Regions from separate parts of the Bacillus sp. FAU20 genome, predicted to be linked through region 2. Evidence: riboswitches for the same ligand, from Rfam matches in the RefSeq annotation. Region 2 holds a riboswitch; each other region holds the start of a gene.
The links. Region 2 has a riboswitch for S-adenosylmethionine ahead of AC0OM3_RS17415 (Na+/H+ antiporter NhaC family protein). Riboswitches for the same ligand answer to the same signal wherever they lie in the genome.

Region 1 (4,470 bases), on a different contig from region 2:
TTTAAAATCTCAATATCGATCCCTAACCCCTTTTCAACACCTTTCACGTATTGCCCATAGTAATGAATTTGTTCTTCTAAAAATTGATTCAACACCTTAATTTTCAATCCAACATCTAATTCAGTACCTGCTTTTTTCTTTATTAACAACTTTTCAATTTCATCTAATACGCTACGTTCTAATGATAATTCTGTAATCAATCGGTCAAATTCTACAGGTGGTAAAGTTGCTTTCTCTTCTAGCCACTTACAAGCTAAAATAGGACGTAATACATAAAAGTACTTTTTCAGCTTTACATTCTCACCTTGCAAAAATTCACGATAATTTTTCGAAGCCATATGTAAATAATGATATATCGTTGCTTTTGGATCAAAATTCTTCTCACTCATCTGTTGAAGTAGTTCTGGAAAATTAGAGTTTTTCGAATAAAAAATTGGTGATCGAATCCACTCAAGTAAAGCTGGGTTCGACTTCGCGAATAGTTGCAACGCCTTTCTAATATCCCAACCACTTATATCTAAATCATCACTAATTGGATATTCAATTACATCTCGTTTGTCATGAATTGATAAATACCATTCTACCGGATGTATATAAACAAACCTAACATCATAATCGCTATCTTTCGATGGAAACCCCCAAGCACGACTCCCTGATTCCACCGCAAATAAAATTTTCACATCATTCTCTTTTTCAATTCTTTCTAACTCCAACTCGATTTTCTCTCTCATTTCATAACATCTCCATTTTTTGATTATTTCCTTGGAAATTCGACAATACACTATCAATTTTACTACATACTAAAAAAACTGTCAGAAATTACTGACAGCCCAATGAAACTTCTATTATTGCTTTTCGATTACAGTAGCAGCAATTCGTTCAAACTCTTTTTGAATCTCCTGTTTATATGCATCTACTACTGAAAAATCCATAGCAGCAATATAAATTCGTTCTAATTTATCACGAACCGATTTTGCTTTTGCTAAGAAAGACATCGCCTCATTCATTTTTGCTTTATATTGAATGGAAACATCACGAATTTCCTTCGCATATTTCTCATCCGTCCCTGGGGTAACAATAAGGGCATACATATCAATAATTTCATCACCCTCGCGACTTGGAAAATATTCATGTGGTGCAGTGCTATCAAAAATTGCAAAGCCTAATTCTCTTACGATAACCATATCAAGACTATTCGGATCAAATCCGCAATGATATACTTCAACTTCAAACCCTTTTTCTTCAGCTGCCCTAGCTAACTTTTTGAGCATCGTTGATTTTCCAGAGCCTGGGCGCCCTTTTATAAAATAACGATATGGTAACCCTTCTGTTAAATTAGGAACAAAATCAACTGCTCCTTTCGGTGTAGCAGCTCCTAAAAAACGATGTTTTACAAGCGATTGTCTCCCGCTTTTATCTGCAAATAATTTCTGGATTAGCTGATCGGTTAATTCATTTGCTTTATTAAAATCTATATTATCAATATATATCTTCTCCCACTCATCATGTATAAGCAATGCCTCTTTAAAACATGCGTAAGCAGACTGAAAAGCTTTGCTTGCTTCTGAAACAAATCTTTCAATTTCTAACTTCTGCTTCCTTAGTTTATCTGAATCCCAAGCAATTCCTAAATTTATATACTCTTCAACAACTCCTGGCATTTTGGGCTCAATTACATGTGGTGATGTCCCATCAACAATTCCTACTTTTAATTTTGGGATAATTACACCATCAACCGATTTATTGTCAGAAGAACAATGTAAAAATTCAATATCATATCCTTTTTCAACCCATTCACGACCGATTGCCTTTATTAAAGAAGATTTCCCCGTTCCTGGACCACCCTTTAAGATAAATAATCTGTCTAACCCTTTTAAATTCTCTTCATATAAATTATGAAATCCCCTAGCTGTATTACCACCAGCATAATAATTCAATACATTTCCTGTCACTGCACTCACTCCTTCGCAGCATTCTATTTACATAAGCTACAATATGCGCGTAGCTTTATTTGGGTGAATACCTATTTTGTATTGCACGCAAAAAGGAAATGAATTACAATTTAACTATCGGAAAATTCCGGTTTTAAAATTAAATACTTCTTTATCAAGAGAGGCAGAGGGACCGGCCCTTTGAAGCCCAGCAACCTCAGTTTATACAAACTGAATAGGTGCTAATTCCTGCAAAATGCATTGCATTTTGGAAGATAAAATTCAACTAGCATGTAAAGCTCACCTTTCTTGATATTGAAGGGTGAGCTTTTTATTATTTGAAAAACATATATTGGAGGTATGTAAAATGAAAGTAATTGATTTATCGCAAACATTTGAAAATAATATGTCTCAATTTCCTGGAACACCTAAAATACAACTAGAAGCTGTTACAAGTGTTGAAGAATCAGGCTATCAAGTTACAGATTTTCATTCTGTCGTTCATGTTGGCACGCATTGTGATGCTCCTGCGCATTTTATTTCAGGCGCAACGACTATCGATCAATTACCCCTAAATCAATTTGTAGGCGAAGCGATTCTTATTGATGTAACTCATGTACAAGAACGAAAACTACCTAAAGAAGTACTGCACGATGCTGATATAAGAGAAGGAGATATTGTTATTTTCCATTCCAATCTATCTACTAAATGGAATACAGAGGCGTATGAGAAAGAAGCTTTTTATCTTTCTGAAGAATTAGCCGAGGAACTAGTACAATTAAAAGTAAAATCTGTCGGTTTAGATTTTATTTCTCCTGATGAGGTAACGACAGAAACATCACCAATTCATCACATACTACTTGGGAATAATATTTATTTAATCGAAAACTTAACAAACTTAGATGCCATTCACACGAAACGTTTCTTCTTCTCAGCAGCACCTTTAAAAATTAAAGATAGCGACGGTGCTTTCGCAAGAGCATTCGCTGTAATTTTTTAAACAAACTATACAAAAAAGCAAAGATCATCATTGACCTTTGCTTCTATTTTTTTTATTTAAATTAAGAAAGAATTGCTCAACATGGGGACGTAACCAAGCTAAATAATCCTTCTCTTTCTTCTTTGTACAAGCTATTTCTTCCCCATCTACCATTTCAACAAGTTCTAGTTCTAACAGTTGCTTCGTGAATGCTAACATATTCACTTCTTCGGATGGATACTCTTCTTTTAATTTCTCCTCAATTTCCCCCAATAAAAAACCGTCACGCATCATTGCCAATGCATCAATCCAAAGTGGCGGCATTTCATATTTTTCTCCTGTAATTGTATCTTTTACAATATAATTCTTTTGCTCTTTTCGAAATTGAATCGTGTGTAAACATACAGTCGAATTTAATGTTAATTCCATCATACCACCTCTTTCATAATATCTGCATAGAAAAAAGGATGCGCGTGCACCCCTTCTTATCTTTTCATAACACTACTGAACCGCTACATGAGCAATCAATCTCATGTCGATATTTTCCTCCATTATAAACGAAGTATTTTATAAAAAAAACCCTTCTTGAAACATTTTATAAAATGTTTATATTTACACAACAAGAACACTTTTCTGAAAAATCTTTTCTCCCAATACATTAAACGGTCGGCAGAAAAATTTCTACTTTTGTTCCTACTCCTATACTACTTTGGATTGTGATACTCCCTTGATGTTCCTTAATAATTTTATATGTAATCATTAATCCAAGTCCTGTACCAGTTTCCTTTGTTGTGTAAAACGCCTTGCCGATTTTTTCTAACTTCTCATTCTCTATACCAAATCCTTGGTCTTCAACAGAAATACACAAATATCCTTGCGTTTTTTGATATGCACGGATATGGATTTCTCCACCCTCTGGCATTGATTCTATTCCATTTTTAATGATATTTAATAACACTTGTTTTAATTGCTTATCATTACCGTTTATAGTTGGTAAATTCCCATCTACTTGTAAATAACATTTAACTCTATATTGCATTGCATAACTTTCCATTAGATGCACAACATATAGAAGGATGTCTCGTATATTACACCTTTCATAATTTGTTGGCTTTGGTTTTCCTAACAACATTAATTCACTAACAAATCCATTGACTCTTTCAATTTCTTGTAGCATAATGTCGTAGCTCATCGTATCAGTTGGATTTCTTTCTTTTTGCATTTGCGTAAATCCTTTTAACGCTGTTAACGGATTTCGAATTTCATGGGCAATTGTTGTAGACATAGTCCCAATCACAGCTAAATTTTCCGTCTCTTTCATATTGTTCATCATTTCAACCACTGTTCTTACATAAGATTTAAATCGTTTTAATAAAGAATGTGAAATAATGAAATAAAATACACATAAAACAAGTGGAATTATCACTTTTAAATCTTGTAATAGCAATGTGAAAAATACGTACTTTCCAATTACACTAAAGGACACTAAATAAAAGTATTTTTTATTCACGAAAACTGGGGCAAATAAAATTAATAACATTTCTACCATACTGCCATGTT
Region 2 (4,470 bases):
AGTCATTAGCTGACGGAGATATGCTTGCTATTATCTTCTTCTCTGTACTATTTGGTTTAGGTGTAGCGGCAATTGGTGAAAGAGGAAGACCAGTTCTTCAATTTTTCCAAGGTGTAGCTGACGCAATGTTTTACGTAACAAACCAAGTTATGAAATTTGCACCATTTGGTGTGTTTGCACTAATTGGTGTTACAGTTTCTACATTTGGTCTTGCTTCATTAATTCCATTAGGGAAATTACTAATTGTCGTATATGGAGCAATGATTTTCTTCGTAGTAGTTGTCTTAGGACTTACAGCGAAAATATTTGGAATTAATATTTTCCAATTCTTTAAGATTTTAAAAGACGAGCTGATTTTAGCGTATTCTACAGCAAGCTCAGAAACAGTTTTACCAAAAATCATGGAGAAAATGGAGAAATTCGGTTGTCCGAAAGCAATTACATCTTTCGTTATTCCGACAGGTTATTCATTTAACTTAGATGGATCAACTTTATATCAAGCAATTGCGGCTATTTTCTTAGCGCAAATGTACGGTATTGATTTATCTATTACACAACAAATTACATTATTGCTTGTATTAATGGTTACATCAAAAGGTATCGCAGGTGTACCGGGCGTATCATTCGTTGTATTATTAGCGACACTTGGTACAGTAGGTATTCCACCTGAAGGCTTAGCGTTCATTGCTGGTATTGACCGTATTTTAGATATGGCTCGTACAGCAGTTAACGTTGTAGGAAACTCTTTAGCAGCTGTAGTTATGTCTAAGTGGGAAGGTCAATATGACGCTGAAAAAGGACAAGCTTATTTAAAAGAGATTTCTGAAAAGGGTCAAGCGGCTTAATTATAATATGAACAAGCTCTCACATAATATGTGGGAGCTTTTCTGTATATAGAAGAGGAGCAGACATAATGAAACGTAAATATGGTGACGGTTCTTCGTGGAAGAGGCTAATAGAGAAGGGTTATACGGTTAAGCAAGTGGAAGAGGGGATGCTCGGAATACTGGATATAAAAAAGGTGAGGAAGCCTAGTTGTAAAGAATATGATGGTGAAGAACTTTGTATTGCAGCGGATCAGTATATGTGGATTCAATATTTCATAGACGGGAAAAACTTTGCGATTACCGCTATGTTAGATGATCAGAAAAAATTAGTGCAATATTATATCGATGTGGCGAAAGAATATAAAATAGACGATCGTGGTTTACCTTATTTTGATGATTTATATTTAGATGTAGTATTATTATCTAGCGGTAAGGTGTATGTATTAGATGAAGAGGAGCTAGAGGATGCTTATAAAAGTGGCGATGTCACGAAGGAAGAGTATGAGTTAGCTTGGTACACTACGAAATGGATATTAGCTGCAATAAAAAATAGTGAATTTTATTGGATTTCAATATTAGAAGAAGAAATCGAAAAGTTAAAATGATTGTTGTATTCACATTTTTGTATAATTACCAAAAAAATCTATACAAAAAACAATTGACTTTTGTTTTGTAAGCGAGTAAAGTTAGGAAAGAAATTATTATTAAAAAATAAATATGAAACCTTCTTATAAAGAGAGGCGGAGGGACTGGCCCTACGATGCCTCGGCAGCGGACTCGATTTCAGAGTGCTGTGCCAAATCCAGCAAGCGTGTGCTTGAAAGATGAGAAGAGCGTTTCTTATAGATGTATAAGACCTCTTCTCATTGGAAGAGGTCTTTTGTTATTCATTAGAAAAAGGTTGAAACTAGGGAGAGATGGTACTTTGAAAGAAACGAGAGGAAATGGTTTAGCTTTATTACCACTTGGGATATTTTTGGCGCTATTTATTGGTTCTGGAATTATTACAGGTGATTTCTATAAATTGCCGATACTTGTAGCGATTTCAATTGCTGTAGGAGTCGCTTTAGTGATGAATCGTAAAGAAAGTTTTAATGTGAAAGTCGAGCGGTTCGCTAAAGGTGCAGGAAATCCGGATATTATGATTATGGTATTAATTTTTGTGCTTGCAGGTGCATTTTCTGAAACTGCTAAAGGAATGGGCGGAGTAGACTCAACTGTTAATTTAGCGTTAACTATTTTACCGCCAGGATTTATCATAGCTGGAATCTTTGTTATTGCTGCGTTTATTTCATTAGCGATGGGAACTTCAATGGGAACAATTGCAGCATTAGCACCGATTGCTGTAGGTATTAGTGGTCAAACTGATATCTCAATTGCGCTTGCGATGGCTACTGTTGTTGGCGGAGCGATGTTTGGTGATAATTTATCATTTATTTCAGATACAACAATCGCAGCTGTTCGTTCACAAGGAACAGAAATGAAAGATAAGTTTAAAACGAACTTTTTAATTGTATTACCAGCAGCTATTATCACAATTGTACTATTAGTAATAGTTACTTCAGGAAGTGATACGCAGGTTAAAGCGCATAGCTTTGATTGGATAAAGATTTTACCGTATGCAGGAGTACTTATTACAGCGCTACTTGGCTGGAATGTACTTATTGTATTAACTGGTGGAACTGTACTATCTGGTGTTATCGGTCTTATAGATGGAAGTTACACGTTAGAAAGTTTCTTTAAAAGTGTAACGACTGGAATGGGCGGTATGATGGAGTTAGTATTACTTGCTATATTAATTGGCGGTATGGTTGAATTAATCCAATATAATGGTGGTATTCAATATTTAATGAATGTATTAACACGTAATATTCGTTCGAAAAAAGGAGCGGAATTTGGTATTGCTGGTTTAGTGAGTATGACAAATATGTGTACAGCGAATAATACGATTTCAATTATCTTTACAGGCCCGCTTGCAAAAAATATTGCAGATCAATATGAAATAGACCCTCGTAAATCAGCGAGTGTATTAGATCTTTTCTCATGTTGTGTGCAAGGATTAATTCCGTACGGTGCCCAAATGTTAACGGCAGCAGGATTTGCAGCGTTATCTCCGGTTGAATTGTTACCATATGCATTTTATCCAATCTTAGTTGGAGTATGTGGGATTGTTTCTATTTTAATTGGGTTTCCAAGGTTTTCGAAAGTAGCTGAGAAAAAAAAGTATCATAAAACAGCTTAATTTAATATGAATGTTAGTAATTAAAAAAACGTGCAGAGAATAGACTCTGCACGTTTTTTTGCGTAAAGGGCTGAATATGACTCGGTCTTAAGTCTGAGTTAAAAACGGTTCTTAAGCTCGTTATGGAAAGATGAAAAAATAGTTAAGATAAGAGTATCAAATCGAAGGGAGGCAAGCACAAGATGAAACAATTTCTAGCGTTTATCGCAGCCGGTATTTTGGCTTTAATTGCTCTTGGTAGTCTTGCTGGTATTGTAGGGTTCGCAATCGGAGCAGGAGTTGTATATTGGAGCTATAAATCATTTGTGCGAGCTAAATCATTTTTTGGAAAGTTAGCTTGGGGTATTGTTGGTTTAATCGGTTTATCCATTGCACTTTCTCATTCGCCAGCATTAATCGGTATCGCTGCTTTAGTGGTTTTATATTACGGATACCGTGAGTGGAAAAAAGAAAAAGATGTAGTTGTTGAATCTGCTCCAGAAAGTTCTAAACCATATAGCAACTTTGAAGATGAGTGGAACAAATTAATGAAAAATTAAAACAATAAATCAAATTATAAATAAAGTAGAAGAGAGGAAGATTTATAATGAAACAATCTTTATTCGGACGTGTACGCGATGCAATTTTAGCTGATTTTCATAACGTGTTAGATGAGAAGGAAAGAAAAAATCCAATTGCGATGTTAAACCAATATTTACGTGATAGTGAGCGCGAAATAACAAAAATTGAGAAGTTAATTGAGCGTCATAAAACATTAAAATCTAACTTTGCTCGTGAGCTTGAGCAAGCGCGTTATTTCGTTAATAAAAGATCAAAGCAAGCTATCATTGCTCAAGAAGCAGGCGAATTACAATTGCATGAACGTGCTTTAGAAGAGGTAGCTTATTATGAAGGGCAAGTAACTCGATTAGAAGAAATGTATGCAGGTGTTGTAGAGCAAATTGATGAGTTAGAGCGTCGTCTTTCTGAAATGAAAAATAAGTTAAAAGAAATGCACGCAAAGCGTATGGAACTAATGGCACGTGAAAATATGGCACATGCAAATCGTCGTATGAATACTGCGATGCATAAAATGGATGAAAATAATCCGTTCTTACGATTTGAAGAAATTGAAGATCACATTCGTGACTTAGAAACTCGTATGAATGAAGAGCATGAGCGTGACACATTTGATATGAAAATTGCAAAACTTGAGCGTGAAATGAAAGAAAAGAATGATATATCGTTAACGAAAGAGTTAACAAAATAATAGTAGTATATTATAAAACAGGCTTATGATATAGTGATAGGAGAAAAGGTGTTGGAAAGCAATGCCTTTTCTTCTATGTATATGTGACAAGAAGGGGGGAGCTGAAATGAAGAAACATTTTTCAAAGACACAATTAATGGGAATGCTCCTCA
Region 3 (4,470 bases), on a different contig from region 2:
TGATATCGTTTTTATAACATATCTCTACTAGAAAGGAATAAAGGATATGCTAACTAAACATCGAATTTTATTTATTGGTGCCGGTCGTATGGCAGAAGCTATATTTTCCGGATTACTTAAAACAAGCAAAGAGTACATCGAAGAAATTATCGTCTCTAACCGAAGCAACATAGAAAAGCTAAAACAGTTACAACATCGATATAATGTGTCTACTACAACAGATTGGAAACAGCATGTTACATCTGTTGATACGGTTGTTTTAGCAATGCCACCTTCTGCTCATGAAGAGTTATTAGCTGAGCTATCTCCGTTAATATCAAATCAACTAGTCGTAACAGTAGCAGCTGGCATTGGACCATCTTATTTAGAAGCTAGACTCCCAAAAGGCACGCCTGTTGCTTGGATTATGCCTAATACAGCTGCTGAAATTGGAAAGTCTATCTCCTTATATACAATGGGACAATCAGTAAACGAGATACATCAAGAAACCCTGCAACTACTTTTAAAAGGTATTGGTACTTCGCAACTTTGTACTGAGGAAGAAGTTCATCAGCTTACTGCAGTTACTGGAAGTGCACCAGCCTTCCTTTATTACTTTGCTGAAAGCTTAATTGAAGCAACAAAAAGTTATGGAGTTGATGAAGAAACCGCAAAACATCTTGTCATTCAAATGATTTCTGGCTCTGCTTCTATGCTTGAACAAACGCAAAATCCAGCTAACCTTCGCGAACAAGTAACAACGCCAGGTGGTTCCACAGCTGAGGGTCTCAAAACTTTATACGAATATAATTTTTCAGAGGCAATTCAAAAAGCAGTAGAAGCAACAAACAAAAAAGCTAGGGGGAAATAATATGATTTTAACAAGTTTAAAAGACTATACAACATTACATAACGGTGTAAAAATGCCTTGGTTTGGTTTAGGTGTTTTTAAAGTAGAAGATGGTTCAGAAGTAATTGATTCTGTAAAAGCAGCAATTAAAAATGGCTACCGTAGCATCGATACTGCAGTAATCTATCAAAATGAAGAAGGCGTTGGGCAAGCGATTCGTGAATCCGGTGTTTCACGTGAAGAATTATTTATTACCTCAAAAGTATGGAATAGCGATCAAGGATATGAAACAACACTTCAAGCATTTGAAACTACATTAGAGAAATTAGGTCTAGAATATTTAGATTTATATTTAGTACATTGGCCTGTAAAAGGGAAATATACTGAATCATGGAAAGCATTAGAAACACTTTATAAAGATGGCCGTGTTCGCGCTATCGGTGTGAGTAATTTCCACATTCACCACTTACAAGACGTATTTGAAATTGCTGAAATTAAGCCAATGGTCAACCAAGTGGAATACCACCCACGTTTAGCACAAGAAGAGTTACATGCATTCTGTAAAGAACATAATATCCAGCTTGAAGCTTGGTCACCATTAATGCAAGGACAACTACTAGATAATCCAACGTTACAAAAAATTGCGACAAAATATAATAAATCAACTGCGCAAATTATTTTACGCTGGGATTTACAAAACGAAGTTGTAACAATTCCCAAATCAATTAAAGAACATCGCATTATTGAAAATGCAAACATCTTCGACTTTGAATTAAGTGCTGATGATATGAAATCAATTCAAGCTTTAAATGAAGATCGTCGCGTTGGTCCAGATCCAGATAACTTTAACTTCTAGTAGAAAAACCACTGCCATATGCAGTGGTTTTTTCATTTAATAAAACTGAAAATTTAAACTATATTTCATTTAGTTGACACTTCATTATTCAAGGTGTAAGATTTTGAATTATCAAAGAAAAACAAAAATTAATAAAATTTATTCGTTTACTCATTGTATCAAGAGAGGTGGAGGGACTGGCCCTTTGAAACCTCGGCAACAGGTTCATTTTGAATACTGTGCCACTTCCTGCAAGCTTTATGCTTGAAAGATAGAATGAGGGACTTCGTTTATATACGGGTGCATAACTTGTACGTAAAAATCCCTCTTTCTCAATATGAAAAGAGGGATTTTTTATTTTCATTTCCCTCATCATCATCCAAACTTAATTATTTAGGAGGAAAATCAAATGAAAAAGAAGTTTGTACCCGGTATTGCATCAGTTGTAGGAGTAAGTATTTTATTAACTGGTTGCGGTAGTTATAAAAACGAAACAAGCGGAGCAAATGCAAAATACGAGGCACCTAGTAAACAGGTTTTAAACTTATCTTCACCTACTGAAATACGAACAATGGATACGGCTCGTGCTACAGATACTGATTCTGGTCAAGTAATGAGAAACGTATTTGAAGGTTTGTATAATCTTGGTGAAGGTAACAAACCTGTTCCTGGTGTTGCAAAATCTCATGAAGTAAGTGGCGATAAAACGAAATACACATTCCATTTGCGAGATTCAAAATGGTCAAACGGCACTCCTGTTACAGCTAAAGATTTTGTGTTCGCTTGGCAAAGAGCCGTAGATCCAGCAACAGCCTCTGAATATGCATTTCTATTCTTTGATATTAAAAACGCAACAAAAATTAACAACAAAGAACTTCCAGCCGACCAACTTGGTGTAAAAGCAGTTGATGACCATACGTTTGAGGTAGAATTGGAGCGTCCTGTTCCGTATTTTATTAGCTTAACAGCGTTCCCAACATTTCTACCAATTAACGAGGAATTCTTTAAAGCACAAGGTGATAAGTACGCTTTAGAAGATAATACAATCTTGTACAACGGAGCTTTTACACTAAGCGATTGGAAGCACGAACAAAGCTTTAAATTCAAGAAAAACCCTACCTATTGGGATAAAGATACTGTCAAACTAGAAGAAATCAATTTTAACGTCGTAAAAGAAAAATCAACAGAAGTAAATTTATTCGAGTCAAAACAATTAGATCGTATAAAACTAACATCTGACTTCGTCGATAAATATAAAAAGGATGCTAACTTTAAAGAACGTCCAAACGTAGGCGTACAATTTTTACGTATGAATCAACAAAACAAAGTGCTTCAAAACGTTTCTGCACGCCAAGCAATTGATCAAACAATTGATAGAAAATCCTTTGTAAATACGTTATTAAATGATGGATCTACACCAACATTTGGTCTCGTTCCAAAAAACTTTGCAAAAGGACCTGAAGGAAAAGACTTCCGTACTGCAAACGGCGATTTAACAAAAGTTGATACAAAATCTGCACAAGAGTTATGGAAAAAAGCTAAACAAGAGCTTGGTTCGGAAAAGATAACATTAGAATTATTAACGAGTGATGCTGACCTTGATAAGAAAACTGGTGAATTCTTAAAAGGACAACTAGAAAAGAATCTAGATGGATTAACAGTAAATATAAAACCGCAACCGCGTAAGCAACAAGTTTCGCTTTTATTAAAAGGTGACTACGAAATCGGAATTGATGGCTGGAGCCCTGACTTTGCGGATCCAATTACATTCCTTGAGCTATTTACAACGAATAACCCTTATAACTTAGATCATTACTCTAATAAGGAATTCGATGAAACAATAGCAAAAGTGAAAACAACTTTAGCTGGTGATGAAAAAGCTCGCTGGGAAGCATTACTAGCATCCGAGAAAATATTATTTAAAGACTCTGTTATCGCTCCTCTTTACCAAAAAGGCGAATCTTATTTAGAACGTTCTTATGTGAAAGGAATTGTGCAAGTAGACTTTGCAGGTCAATTAAACTTCAAGTGGGCAAAAATTGAAAAATAAAGTGAAACTTTAATAAGTGGGGGGTTCTTCATCCCCACTTATTATTAGCCCACACCAATTGTTTTTTTAGCAAAATATATTAAAAATAGGTTCTCTCACACATGAGAATCTGCTTTTTTAATATATTATTCTAAGAAATTAACAATCTATTTTTACTATTGACATATAGTTCTTTCCAGTGCTAATATTCTAAATAATCAAAGAAACAAAATATTTCACCATCAAAATATAATGTCTACTACGTTGAAACACATAACGATAGATTATAGTTCAACATGTATATACATATAGAACACATGATTACCTATAAACAAATATTTATAATAGGTTTTATCTCCTTCTATAGCCACTTCAAGACACGGACATTATGACGTTACGAACAACACATTTAGGGAGGAACGAACAATGAAGAAAAAAGTTGTACCTGTTGTTGCATCTGTTTTAGGGGCAAGTCTATTACTAACTGCTTGCGGGGGAAATAAAGATAATGCAAGCGGAGCGAAAGCAAACGATAAAGCACCTGATAAACAGGCAATTAACTTATCATTCGCTTCAGAAATTCCAACAATGGATGTTGCAAAAGCAACGGATGGGGAATCCATGAACGTAATGCGCAATGTTTTTGAAGGGTTATATGCAATGGGAGAAGATAATAAACCGGTTCCTGGCGTCGCTGAGTCGGTTGACATTAGTCCCGATAAAACAAAATATACATTCCATCTGCGTGATTCAAAATGGTCAAACGGTACTCCTGTT

Region 1: linked by a shared signal. The riboswitch ahead of AC0OM3_RS26040 (cyclase family protein) and the one ahead of AC0OM3_RS17415 (Na+/H+ antiporter NhaC family protein) in region 2 are both predicted to bind S-adenosylmethionine.
Region 3: linked by a shared signal. The riboswitch ahead of AC0OM3_RS13255 (peptide ABC transporter substrate-binding protein) and the one ahead of AC0OM3_RS17415 (Na+/H+ antiporter NhaC family protein) in region 2 are both predicted to bind S-adenosylmethionine.

The regions. Positions count from the first base shown of each region.
Region 1 is NZ_JBVYHY010000027.1:57,879-62,348, reverse strand. Features, by position in the region: gene AC0OM3_RS26050 (nucleotidyltransferase domain-containing protein) at 1-731, opposite strand, end outside; gene AC0OM3_RS26045 (PRK06851 family protein) at 846-1,952, opposite strand; SAM riboswitch class I at 2,101-2,213, shown strand; gene AC0OM3_RS26040 (cyclase family protein) at 2,299-2,931, shown strand; gene AC0OM3_RS26035 (hypothetical protein) at 2,959-3,339, opposite strand; gene AC0OM3_RS26030 (ATP-binding protein) at 3,569-4,470, opposite strand, start outside.
Region 2 is NZ_JBVYHY010000021.1:707,859-712,328, reverse strand. Features, by position in the region: gene gltP (glutamate/aspartate:proton symporter GltP) at 1-845, shown strand, start outside; gene AC0OM3_RS17420 (ribonuclease FAU-1 family protein) at 914-1,432, shown strand; SAM riboswitch class I at 1,553-1,658, shown strand; gene AC0OM3_RS17415 (Na+/H+ antiporter NhaC family protein) at 1,753-3,069, shown strand; gene AC0OM3_RS17410 (lmo0954 family membrane protein) at 3,252-3,608, shown strand; gene AC0OM3_RS17405 (PspA/IM30 family protein) at 3,656-4,318, shown strand; gene liaF (cell wall-active antibiotics response protein LiaF) at 4,425-4,470, shown strand, end outside.
Region 3 is NZ_JBVYHY010000017.1:159,096-163,565, reverse strand. Features, by position in the region: gene proC (pyrroline-5-carboxylate reductase) at 47-850, shown strand; gene AC0OM3_RS13260 (aldo/keto reductase) at 852-1,685, shown strand; SAM riboswitch class I at 1,838-1,942, shown strand; gene AC0OM3_RS13255 (peptide ABC transporter substrate-binding protein) at 2,074-3,714, shown strand; gene AC0OM3_RS13250 (peptide ABC transporter substrate-binding protein) at 4,120-4,470, shown strand, end outside.